2 regions of the Mycobacterium terrae genome follow, and region 2 is predicted to be linked to the other one. Evidence: riboswitches for the same ligand, from Rfam matches in the RefSeq annotation. Region 2 holds a riboswitch; the other holds the start of a gene.
The links. A riboswitch is a leader RNA that binds a small molecule or an ion and turns the genes downstream of it on or off. The one in region 2 is predicted to bind magnesium.
Positions count from the first base shown of each region.

Region 1: linked by a shared signal. The riboswitch ahead of G6N23_RS18160 (Rv1535 family protein) and the one ahead of G6N23_RS10890 (PPE family protein) in region 2 are both predicted to bind magnesium.

Region 1 is NZ_AP022564.1:3,833,269-3,838,926, reverse strand. Features, by position in the region: gene G6N23_RS18165 (MFS transporter) at 84-1,847, shown strand; M-box (ykoK) riboswitch at 1,984-2,167, shown strand; gene G6N23_RS18160 (Rv1535 family protein) at 2,397-2,591, shown strand; gene G6N23_RS18155 (hypothetical protein) at 2,611-2,886, opposite strand; partial or broken gene G6N23_RS18150 (HAD-IC family P-type ATPase) at 2,923-5,658, opposite strand, start outside.
Region 2 is NZ_AP022564.1:2,250,822-2,256,479, reverse strand. Features, by position in the region: gene G6N23_RS10900 (PPE family protein) at 1-372, shown strand, start outside; gene G6N23_RS22585 (PPE family protein) at 378-1,715, shown strand; M-box (ykoK) riboswitch at 1,842-2,028, shown strand; gene G6N23_RS10890 (PPE family protein) at 2,470-3,684, shown strand; gene G6N23_RS10885 (MgtC/SapB family protein) at 3,706-4,419, shown strand; gene G6N23_RS10880 (sterol desaturase family protein) at 4,465-5,373, shown strand; gene G6N23_RS10875 (LysM peptidoglycan-binding domain-containing protein) at 5,486-5,658, shown strand, end outside.

The DNA of each region.
Region 1 (5,658 bases), 1.6 Mb from region 2:
GCTGCGAGCGCCGCAGATTAGGCATCCGATCCTTTGCATAGCTAATATATGTGCCTTGGCTTAGAGAAGATGCGGGTGAATCGATGACGGCGCAGATCGACCGGGCAAATGTCGATCCCGGCGCGGTCGCCACCACCGCCCGCCGGTTGCGCTACGACCGCCACCACCCGCGCTACAAGTGGATCGCGCTGTCCAACACCACGCTGGGCGTGCTGCTGGCCACCATCAACGGCTCGATCGTGCTGATCTCGTTGCCGGCGATCTTCCGTGGCATCGGCCTGAACCCCCTGGACCCGGCGAACGTCAGCTACTTGCTGTGGATGCTGATGGGCTACCTGCTGGTGTCGGCGGTGCTGGTGGTGTTCTTCGGCCGGCTCGGCGACATGTTCGGCCGGGTGCGCATCTACAACTGGGGCTTCGTGGTGTTCACGATCGCGGCGATCGCGCTGTCGATCGACCCGTTCGACCACGCCGCCGGCGCCCAATGGCTGATCGCCTGGCGCGTGGTGCAAGGGGTCGGCGGGGCGATGCTGTTCGCCTCGTCGTCGGCGATCCTCACCGATGCCTTCCCGGCCAATCAGCGCGGCATGGCGTTGGGCGTCAACCAGGTGGCGGCGGTCGCGGGGTCCTTCGTCGGCCTGCTGATCGGCGGGTTGCTCTCGGAATGGGATTGGCGGGCGGTGTTCTGGGTGGGGGTGCCGATCGGGGTGCTGGGCACCCTCTGGTCGGTGCGCTCACTACACGAACTCGGTGAGCGGGCACCGGCCAAGCTGGACTGGGCCGGCACCGTGACACTGGCGCTGGGCCTGACCTTGCTGCTGACCGCGATCACCTACAGCATTCAGCCGCACGGCAATTCGCCGACCAGCTGGGCCAGCCCGGCGGTGCTGGGCTCGCTGGCTCTCGGGGTGGCGCTGCTCGTGCTCTTCTGTGTCATCGAACTGCGGGTGGCCGCGCCGCTGCTCGATGTGCGGCTGTTCCTGATCCCGGCGTTCGGCATGGCCAACGTGGCGGGCCTGATGTCGGCGATCGGGCGTGGCGGCCTGCAGTTCATGCTGATCATCTGGCTACAGGGCATCTGGTTGCCGTTGCACGGGTACAGCTTCGAATCCACCCCACTGTGGTCGGGGATCTACCTGCTGCCGATGACGGCCGGCTTTCTGCTGGCCGGGCCGGTGGCCGGATCGTTGTCGGACCGGCACGGCGCCCGGCCGTTCGCTGTCGGCGGCATGGCACTGATGGCCGCGACGTTCGTCGCGCTGGTGCTGCTCCCGGTCGATTTCGACTACCGGGTGTTCGCGGCGCTGGTGTTCCTCAACGGGCTGGGCGGCGGGATCTTCACCGCGCCCAACAGCGCCGTGGTCATGTCGAGCGTTCCGGCCGACCAGCGCGGGGCGGCGTCGGGCGTGCGAGCCACCTTCTTCAACGCCGGCACCTCGCTGTCGATCGGCGTCTTCTTCTCGCTGATGGTGATCGGCCTGGCCAACACCCTGCCGGCCGCGATGGGCACCGGGCTGCAGGAGCAGGGGGTGTCGGCCGCGGTGGCCGATCAGGTGGCCGGGACGCCGCCGGTGGGCAGCTTGTTCGCGGCGTTCCTGGGCTACAACCCGATCGCCGAACTGCTGGCGCCCTCCGGAGCACTGCACCAGCCCGGGGTCGATGCTCAGGCGCTGACCGGACACACCTTCTTTCCGCAGCTGATCTCCGGGCCGTTCCACACCGGGTTGGCGGTGGTGTTCGCCGCCGCCGCGGTGATGATGGTGCTCGGCGCGCTGACCTCCTGGGTGTCGCCGGGGCGCTACGCCGGTGAGCCGGTACGCCTGTCCGACAGCGACCGCCAGGGCTGATTGCTGTTACCCAAGTGACTGGTGTGACAACGCCTCGGATCCCCGAGTCGGGGCATTCGGGCACGTCAGGTGCCCCCGACACGCCCGGAAAGCGCGGAGTTGACCGCGGCCTGCCCGTCATGCACTATGGAGCACGCAAGCACCTCGTTAGGTGAGGCGTCTGCACGGATACAGGCCACTGACCCCGAACGTCGAAAGACGCCCCGGGTCAGGACAGCTCCTCCCGGCTTAAGGGTTGAGCCCAAGTGGCTTCCTACCGCGTCAGTAACGCGGGCAGGACACGCCGTGCAGTGCCGAAGCTCTGACGAGAGGGGTGCGGTCTTCCGACAGTCGTCGGAGCTGCCTCCGAAGCATGCGGTGAAACCGGCACGCTCACGCGTGCCCGCGACCGAGAGGAGGTGAGGGACGAATGAGTTCCGGCGATAGTCCGAGCCGATATCTGACGTCAGTTCCGTCCCCATCCGAACGGTCGCGCACTGCCTCCAGCTGAGCCATACCCCTGGACTCCCCGCTGGGCGCGTAGCGCCGTTACGCGACTAGGAGGCCATCATGGTTGCAATCGCTTACACCGACATCCCGGCGCCGGCCCCGCGTGCCGCCAGCACGGCGAAGAAGCAGGACCCCCGACGGGGCGCGCCTGCCTCGGACCCCGTCGTCGACATGACCACCCGGCTGCTCAGCGGTCCCCTGCACCAGATGTATGCACTCCTGTGGCGGGTCGGGGTGCTCAGCGTCGACAACTGAGGAGGCGGCCCGACGTCTGCTAGACGTCTTCTAGGGCCTCGCCGAGTTGCTCGAGTACCTCGCTGCGGTGGTTGTTGGCCAGAATGTGGCCGGCAGCCACCGCAACGGCGACCGGCCAGTCGATGATCTCGAACGCCGCCAGCAGCGCCAGCCCCCCGTAGTAGGCCAGCTGCTCGGGACGCGGCACCGTCACCTTGCCCACCAGGGGTAACTCGACGGCGAAACCCTCGGCGTCGCGGATGTGGGCCACCGCTTCCCGCTGAGAGGTGGTGCGCCGCGGCTTGTCCGCCATCATGAGCCTCCTGGTGGCGACGGGTCGCCGGATGATCGGGCCGCGGCCGTTCCGCGACGAGAGCCGGTGTCCCCATTGTGCACAAGCCGCAGGTGCGGCGTGGGGTGGCCGTCGGCCATCGGGGTGCCGTCGGGCCGGCGCGGGCCCGGGACCATGAACTGGGTGGGCTTGTCCGCGGCGTCCTGCACACCGGACAGCAGCCTGGGCACCACGGCGGCACCGACGGTGGCCACCGCCGCCGTACCCAGCGCCTGGGCCCAGCCCAGCGGGCCCAGCGGCGTGCAGCCCAGCAGCTGACTGACGCCGGGAATGGTGATCAGCGTTCCCATCGCGCCAAGCGAGCCGACGGCGGTCGCCACCACCAGCGGGTCGTGCGAGTCGAGCAGGGTCTGGCCCAGCTGGGTGGCGACCAGCGACACCAATGCCACTGTGGAGGCACGCTGTTGACGGCCGGTCACCGATGCCAGCGCCCAGGCGCCCACCGCGGCCGATGCGGTCGTCACCCCGCGGACGGCCACCGTGCGCCACAGCGCGCGCTCGTCGGGGCCGTGCCCGCCGTTGGTAGCTGCCTCGTTGAGCGAACTGACCGCCAGCGCGGTGGCCGGCAGCGCGTCGGTCAGCATGTTCACCAGCAGCAGCTGGCGGGCGTTCAGCGGTGAGCGCCCGGTGAGTGCGCTGCCGATGATCGCGAACGCCACCTCGCCGGCGTTGCCGCCCAACAGCACCGCCACCGCCGCCTGCACCCGCTGCCACAGCTCGCGGCCCTCGTCCAAGGCGTCGAGCAGGGTATGGATCCGCCCGTCGAGCAGCACCACGTCGGCGGCGGTGCTGGCCGCGTCGCTGCCGTGTGCGACCACCGCGATCCCCACGGTGGCGGCCCGGATGGCCGCGGCGTCGTTGGCGCCGTCGCCGACCATCGCCGACACCTTGCCGGTGCGTTCCAGGGTCTGCACGATCTGCACCTTGTTCTCCGGTGACATCCGGGCGAACAGCACCCGCTCGGCCACCGCACGCTCCTGGCCCTTGCGCGACAACGCATCCCACTCCGCGCCGCTGATCACCTGATCGTTGGTGACCTCCAGGCCCAGCTCCCGGGCGATCGCGGTGGCCGTCAGCGGGTGGTCGCCGGTGATGAGCCGCACCGGGATGCGGCGGCGGTCCAAGTCGGCGAGCAGGTCGGCGGCCTCGTCGCGCGGAGTGTCGGACAGGCCCAGCAGGCCGACGAATGTCAGGCCCTCGTTGCAGAACTCGGAGATCTCGTCGGGTTCGGGATCGTCACCGAGCGATGCCACCTGTTCGGGGGTCAGGTCACGGCGGGCGACCGCGATCACCCGCAAGCCGTTGGCGGCCAGCGCCGCCACCGCCTGCTTGACGGCCGGGCCCGCGCCGGTGCACGCCAGCACCACCTCCGGGGCGCCCTTGAGGGTGAGTTCGGTTCCGAGCACCGAGGCCGAGAACTGGCGCCCGGAACGGAACGGCAGGTGCGCGGCGAGACCATTGGGTGCGCCTGCGACCCCTGCCCTGGAGGCGCCCTCGATGATGGCGGTGTCGGTGGCGTGCGTCTGGCGGTTGCCGTTGGACGCCGGGGCCGCGGTCGCCGCGTAGCGCAGCACGTCGTCGTCGGTGAACCCCTCCGCCGGATGCACCTGAGTCACTCGGAGCCGGTTCTTGCTCAGTGTTCCGGTCTTGTCGAAGCAGACCACGTCGACCCGGCCCAGAGCCTCGACCGAACGCGGAACCCGCACCAGTACACCGGCTTTGGTCAGTCTGCGAGCCGACGCCTGCTGTGACAGGGTGGCCACCAGCGGCAGCCCCTCGGGGATCGCGGCCACGCTCACCGCGATGCCGCTGGCCACCGCCTGACGCAACCCGATCCGGCGCGCCATACCGAGCCCGGTCACCAGCGCACCGCCGGCCAGGCTTATCCGCCATGCCTTGCTGGTGAGCAGGCTCAGCTGGTGCTGCAACCCGATCTCGGACTGATCGCCGGCCACCAGGTCGGCGGCCCGGCGTCCGTGGGTGTCGCCGCCGGTCGCGGTCACCAGCACCACCGCGGTTCCGGTCACCACGGTGGTGCCGGCGTAGACCATGCACTCCCGGTCGGCCAGCTCCGCGCCCGGGGTGGCCTCGACCTGTTTGACCACCGTCAACGACTCACCGGTCAACGACGACTCGTCGACTTCCAGGTCGATCGCCTCGATCAGGCGTCCGTCGGCGGGCACCACCTCGTGCGGCTGCACCTCGATCACATCGCCGGGGCGCAGCTCCTCGGCGTCGACCTCGCGGTGGCTGCCGTCGGGAAGCACCTTGCGTGCCGGCGGGACCTGTTCGTTCAGCAGCACATTGAGCCGACGCTCGGCCACCAGCCGCTGCGCGGCGGCCAGCATCGCGTTGCCGCTCACCACCGAACCGACCAGCATCGCGTCGACCGGTGAGCCCAGCACTGCGCTGGCCGCGGCCCCCAGGGCCAGCACCGGTGTGATCGGGTCGGACAGTTCACTGCGCACGGCCTGGGCGAACTGCCAGAACAAGCGGGGTGGGGCGGTGCGCTGCGCGCCGCGGCGGGCCAACTCGACTGCTGCCAGCGCGGCCGCCGCCGCGGGAGCGTGGTGGGCCTCGGCGGGGATCTCCAGGTCGGGTGGCGGAAGCACCGCGCGGACCTGGTCGACCGACATGGCGTGCCACTCGTGCACCGCCGCGGGCCGAGGCGCCGCTGCGTCCACGGCACGCCGGGCCAGCCAGTAGCCGGACAGGGCGCCGGCCGCCGCGCCGGTG
Region 2 (5,658 bases):
AACGCGGGCGTGGTCGGTAAGCTCGCGGTCCCGCCGGGCTGGGCCGAGTCGGTACCCGAGACCGCGACCCCTGCGACCGCGGCAGCGTCGGCCGCACCCGCAGGACACGGCGCGGGCGTTGCGGCGGCCGGCTTGGCCGCCGGAGGGGCGGGCCGCCGAAAACGGGGCGACCGGGCGGAGCCGCACAGCGAGCGGATCGCCGGCCGGCTCACCGGCACCAGCGAGGTAAGGCACTGGCATGTTGAGCCCGGTGAACTCAAGAGCCTGCTGGGTGAGGTGGCGGGCCAACCCGGTGTCCACGAGGTCTACTTCGACAGCGATGAACAGGCTCCGCCGGGTTCATGCGGCGGACCGCAGCCGGGTCAGGAGTGATCGCCATGGATTTCGCTGCGCTGCCGCCGGAGGTGAATTCCGGGCGGATGTACGCCGGCCCGGGATCCGGGCCGATACTGGCGGCCGCGACGACGTGGGCGCGGCTGGCCAGCGAAACCGGTTCGGCCGCCGGCGCTTACCAGTCGGTGCTGACGGGTTTGACCGACGAGGGATGGCTGGGACCGGCCTCGGAGTCGATGGCCGCCGCCGTGATGCCGTACGTGGCCTGGCTCACCGCCACCGCGGCGCTGGCCGAACAGACCGCCGCTCGTGCCATCGCGGCCGGAGCCGCCTTCGACCAGGCCTACGCCGCCGTTGTGCCGCCGCCGGTGATCGCCACGAACCGCAGCGCGCAGGCCACGCTCGTCGCGACGAACGTGCTCGGGCAGAACAGCGCGGCGATCGCGGCGCTCGACGCCGAGTACGCCGCGCTGTGGGTGCAGGACGCGGTCGCGATGTACGGCTACGCGGCCCAGTCGGCGGCCGCGACCACACTGACCCCCTTCACCGAGCCGCCGGTGACCACCGATTCCGCAGGGCTGGGCGGACAGGCGGCAGCGGTCGCCGCGGCCGCTGCCAGTGGACACGACCAGCTGTCGCAGTTGATCGCCGCCATACCGCAGTTACTGAACGGGCTTGGTCCGGCGGCGGGGGTTGCGGCGGCTTCGGCGCAACCGGCGCAGACCGCTGCGGCGCTGTCGTTGACGCAGGTCGTCTCCTATGTGGAACTGGTGGCCAAGAGCATCGTGCCGTTCAACGACGCGATCAAGACCGTCCTTTACGGCCTGCTCCAGTACGCCCGCAACCTCACCATCGACCTCGACATCGCCGCGGCCACCGGTGGCAGGGCCGGATTCGGTTCCGGCGCAACGATGCTGGCCGCCGAAGTACCCGTGCCGCCCGGTTCCGCGCCGATTTCGGCCGGCGCGGGCGACGCGGGCACGATCGGCAGGCTCAGTGTCCCGCCGAACTGGGTGACGACCGCGCCGGTGGCCAAGGCGGCTGCCACCGCGTTGCCGGGTGCCGGGCCGGCGGCGGCGCCGGCCGCTGAGATCCCCACCGGGGTGTTCGGCGACCTGGCCATGGCGAGCCTGGCGGCCCGGGCGCTCACCGGCGCCGCGCCACGGAGTCGTCCCGCCGCGGCGATGAACGGCCATGCGCAGAGCCGGCTGGAACGCCTGGTCACCGAGTTGGCCGGCACCACCGACGTGCAGCACTGGCACGTCGACCCCAGCCGCCTCGACAGCCTGCTGGAGGAACTCGCCGAGCAACCCGGTGTGCACGCCGTACACGTCAAACCCGACGGCCAGAACACCACCGGTCCCGACCGGCAGCCCGGCTGACGCCGGCGCTAATTCTGCTTCGACGGCAAGCCCTTTCGGTTCCCGTTCGGCCCGGGGGCCGCGAAGTGGTCGGCGACGCGCCGCGCCCGATTGACCCTGCCGGTCACCTGGTGCACTATGGTGAGGCAAGCACCTCGTTAGGTGAGGCGTCTGCACGGATACAGGCCACTGACCCCGAACGTCGAAAGACGCCCCGGGTCAGGACAGCTCCTCCCGGATTAAGGGTTGAGCCCAAGTGGCTTCCGGGCCCGCATTGATTGCGCAGGTCAGGACACGCCGTGCAGTGCCGAAGCTCTGACGAGAGGGGTGCGGAGTCCGGTTGTGTTGCCGGGCGCATTCACCTCTTCGTGCATAAGTGCAGGCACCCGCGCGTGCCCAGGCCGAGAGGAGGTGAGAGCGACATTGAGTCCGAGTGATAGTTCCTATCCGAGATCGATGGTCGTCTCTTTCGCTCTCGGTACTGCTTTCACCAACTGATTCACACCGGCGCTGAACTCATCGACTGGCGTGACTTCCGTTCGCGGAACGCGCCGGTATTCGACATGCCCTGAAATCGCTTGACAGTTCGGCTCTTTCGCTGAACAGCGATTCACCCGTCATGCCCAGCTCCGGCATGTCGCCATGACCGGCTACCCGATCCTTCCCGCCGTCTGACGTACGGCCGCACACGCATCGGGATATCAACCGTGCCTGCACACCCGCCAAGACCACCCAGCGATCTGACAACAACCACCGATCAAAAAGGAGCAATGCCATGGACTTCGGAGCATTCCCGCCGGAAATCAACTCCGCTCGTATCTACACCGGTCCCGGCTCGGGGCCGATGATGGCCGCCGCCGGGGCCTGGGACAAGATGGCCGCCGAGCTCGGTTCGGCCGCGGCCGCCTACCAGTCGGTCATCAACGGACTCGTCAGTGAGGCCTGGATGGGGCCGGCTTCCAGCGCGATGGCCGCCGCGGCCGCGCCCTACGCCGCGTGGATGGGTACCACCGCCGCCCAGGTGGAACAGGCGGCGGCACAGGCGAAGGCGGCCGCCGCAGCCTTCGACGCGGTGTACTCGATGACGGTGCCGCCGCCGTTGATCGTGGCCAACCGCTCTCAGCTCGCGATGTTGGTGGCCACCAACTTCCTGGGCCAGAACGCCGCGGCGATCGCGGCCACCGAGGCGCACTACGGCCAGATGTGGGCCCAGGACGCCGCCGCGATGTACGGCTACGCGGCCGCGTCGGCGGCGGCCACCAAGGTGACGCCGTTCAGCCCGCCGCACGAGGTCGCCGACCCGTCGGCGCAGGGCGCCCAGCAGGCTGCAGTCGCCCAGGCCGCCGGCAACGCGGCCTCGTCGAACGCGCAATCCACACTGTCCCAGGCGATTACCAACACACCGCAGACGTTGCAGACTCTCGCCGCGCCGGTGCAGCCGCCGACGCCGCCGGTCACGGGAGGCGAGGGGATCAGCGCCGGTGATCTGGGCAACGCGATGACCAACCTGATGAGCAGCTCGTTCAGCCCGATGGGCCTGGCAGGCGTGACGCAGGCCGGGGCAGACATCGCGGTCATCCGCGGTGCCATGCTGGCCGCCGCCGACCCGCTGGGTCTGGGCGCGATCGACCCGATGGACATGCTGCTGCCGAACCTGGGCCTGCACGGGCTCGGCGCCGGACTGGGCGGCGGGCTCGGCAACGGGCTGGGCGGCCTCGGCACCGCCTCTGCGGCGATGGGTCAGGCGTCCTCGGTCGGAGCGCTGTCGGTACCGCAATCGTGGGCGGCGTCCATCCCGGCGACCGCAGCCCCGGGCAGCGCCGTGGCCGCCACCGGCTGGACCGTTGCCGCGCACGCGCCCGAAGCCGGCGCGGCCGGTATGCCCGGCGTGCCGTTGGCCGGTGCCGGGCAGGGCCGCAACTACGGTTTCGCGGCCCCGCGCTACGGCTTCAAGCCCACGGTGATGGCTCGGCCGGTGGTCGCCGGTTAGGGCGTGTGACAGGGTTAGCTCATGCAGACGCTGAGCGTCGCCGAGTTCACGCTGCGACTGGCCGTCGGGCTGGGCTGCGGTGCACTGATCGGGCTGGAACGACAGTGGCGGGCGCGGATGGCGGGCCTGCGCACCAACGCCCTGGTGGCCGCCGGTGCCACGCTTTTCGTGCTGTACGGGGTCGCAGCCAACGACACCAGCTCCACCCGGGTCGCGTCATATGTGGTCTCCGGGGTGGGTTTCCTCGGCGGCGGGGTGATCCTGCGGGAGGGGTTCAACGTCCGCGGCCTGAACACCGCGGCCACCCTGTGGTGCTCGGCCGCCGTCGGAGTGCTGGCGGCGGCCGGAAACCTGCTGTTCGCGGTGATCGGCACCGGTGCGATCGTCGGCACCCACCTGTTGCTGCGGCCGCTGGGCCGGCTCATCGACCGTGACCAGCACATCGAGGAGGACGAGCCGCAGACGCCCTACCAGGTGCAGGTGGTCTGCCGGCCGAAATCCGAGAAGTACCTGCGCGCCCAGATCGTGCAGCACACCGCCGGCAACGACCTGGTCCTGCGCGGGATTCACACCGGCCGCGCCGCCGAGGACAACATCACGCTCACCGCGTCCATGCTGTCGGACAGCAGGGCACCGGACCGCCTCGAGCGCCTGGTCGGCGAGTTGTCGCTGCAACCGGGCGTCTATGCGGTGCACTGGCACTCCGAGGATCAGGCCTCGCTGTCGCCGGAATGATCGGGGGCGGGACACTCTAGGCTGAGGTCGTTGGAGGTGACCTCGATGGATTCGATCGCAGGCGTGTTTTCGGCGTTGCCCGCCCCGATGCGCGACCCGGTGCTGTTCGCCATTCCGTTTTTCGTGCTGCTGCTGACCCTGGAATGGGTTGCGGCGCGCAAGTTGGAAGATCTCGAACGCGGTTCCTACCGCGCCAGGGATGCCTGGACGAGCATCTCGATGGGATTGGTGTCGGTGGCCACCACCGCCGGCTGGAAGTTACTCGCGCTGCTCGGTTATGCGGCCATCTACACCTATGTGGCGCCGTGGCACCTCTCGCCGAGGGACTGGTACACCTGGGTGATCGCGATCCTCGGCGTGGATCTGCTGTATTACACCTACCACCGGATCGCGCACCGGGTCCGGCTGATCTGGGCGACCCACCAGGCGCACCACTCCAGTCAGTACTACAACCTGGCCACCGCGCTGCGGCAGAAGTGGAACAACAGCGGCGAGATTCTGGTCTGGATTCCGTTGCCGCTGCTCGGGATTCCACCCTGGATGGTGTTCGCCGCGTTCTCGGTCAACCTGATCTACCAGTTCTGGGTGCACACCGAGCGGATCGACAGGCTGCCGCGGATCATCGAGTTCATCTTCAACACTCCGTCGCACCACCGAGTGCACCACGGCATGGACCAGGAGTACCTGGACAAGAACTACGGCGGCATCCTGATCATCTGGGACCGGCTGTTCGGCACCTTCGCACCCGAGCGATTTCGTCCGCACTACGGGCTGACCAAACAGGTCGACACTTTCAACATCGTGAAACTGCAGATCCACGAATACGCCTCGATCATCGCCGATGTGCGCGGCGCGAGCCGCTGGCGCGACCGGCTCGGATATGTGTTCGGGCCACCCGGCTGGCAGCCGGCGCCGGCGGGAGCGGCAGACGCGTCGGTGGTACTGCGGCAATGAGGCGCGCACCGTCCGGCATTCGCATAGGCTTGCGAGGTCGTATCAGAGCGACAACGTCCCGGCGCTTTCGGCCGCGGCGTGCAGACGGGAAGGGAAGAACGTGGCACAGAGCCTGGGAGACACGCTCACCGCAGGAAAGAAGCTCGTCAAGGGCGAGTCGCTTACCTCCAAGAACGGGGCATACACCCTGACGTTGCAGGACGACGGCAACCTGGTGTTGGCGTCGCGCGGCAAGGCTGTCTGGGCGTCCGGCACCAACGGTCAGGATGTGGTGCGTGCCGAGGT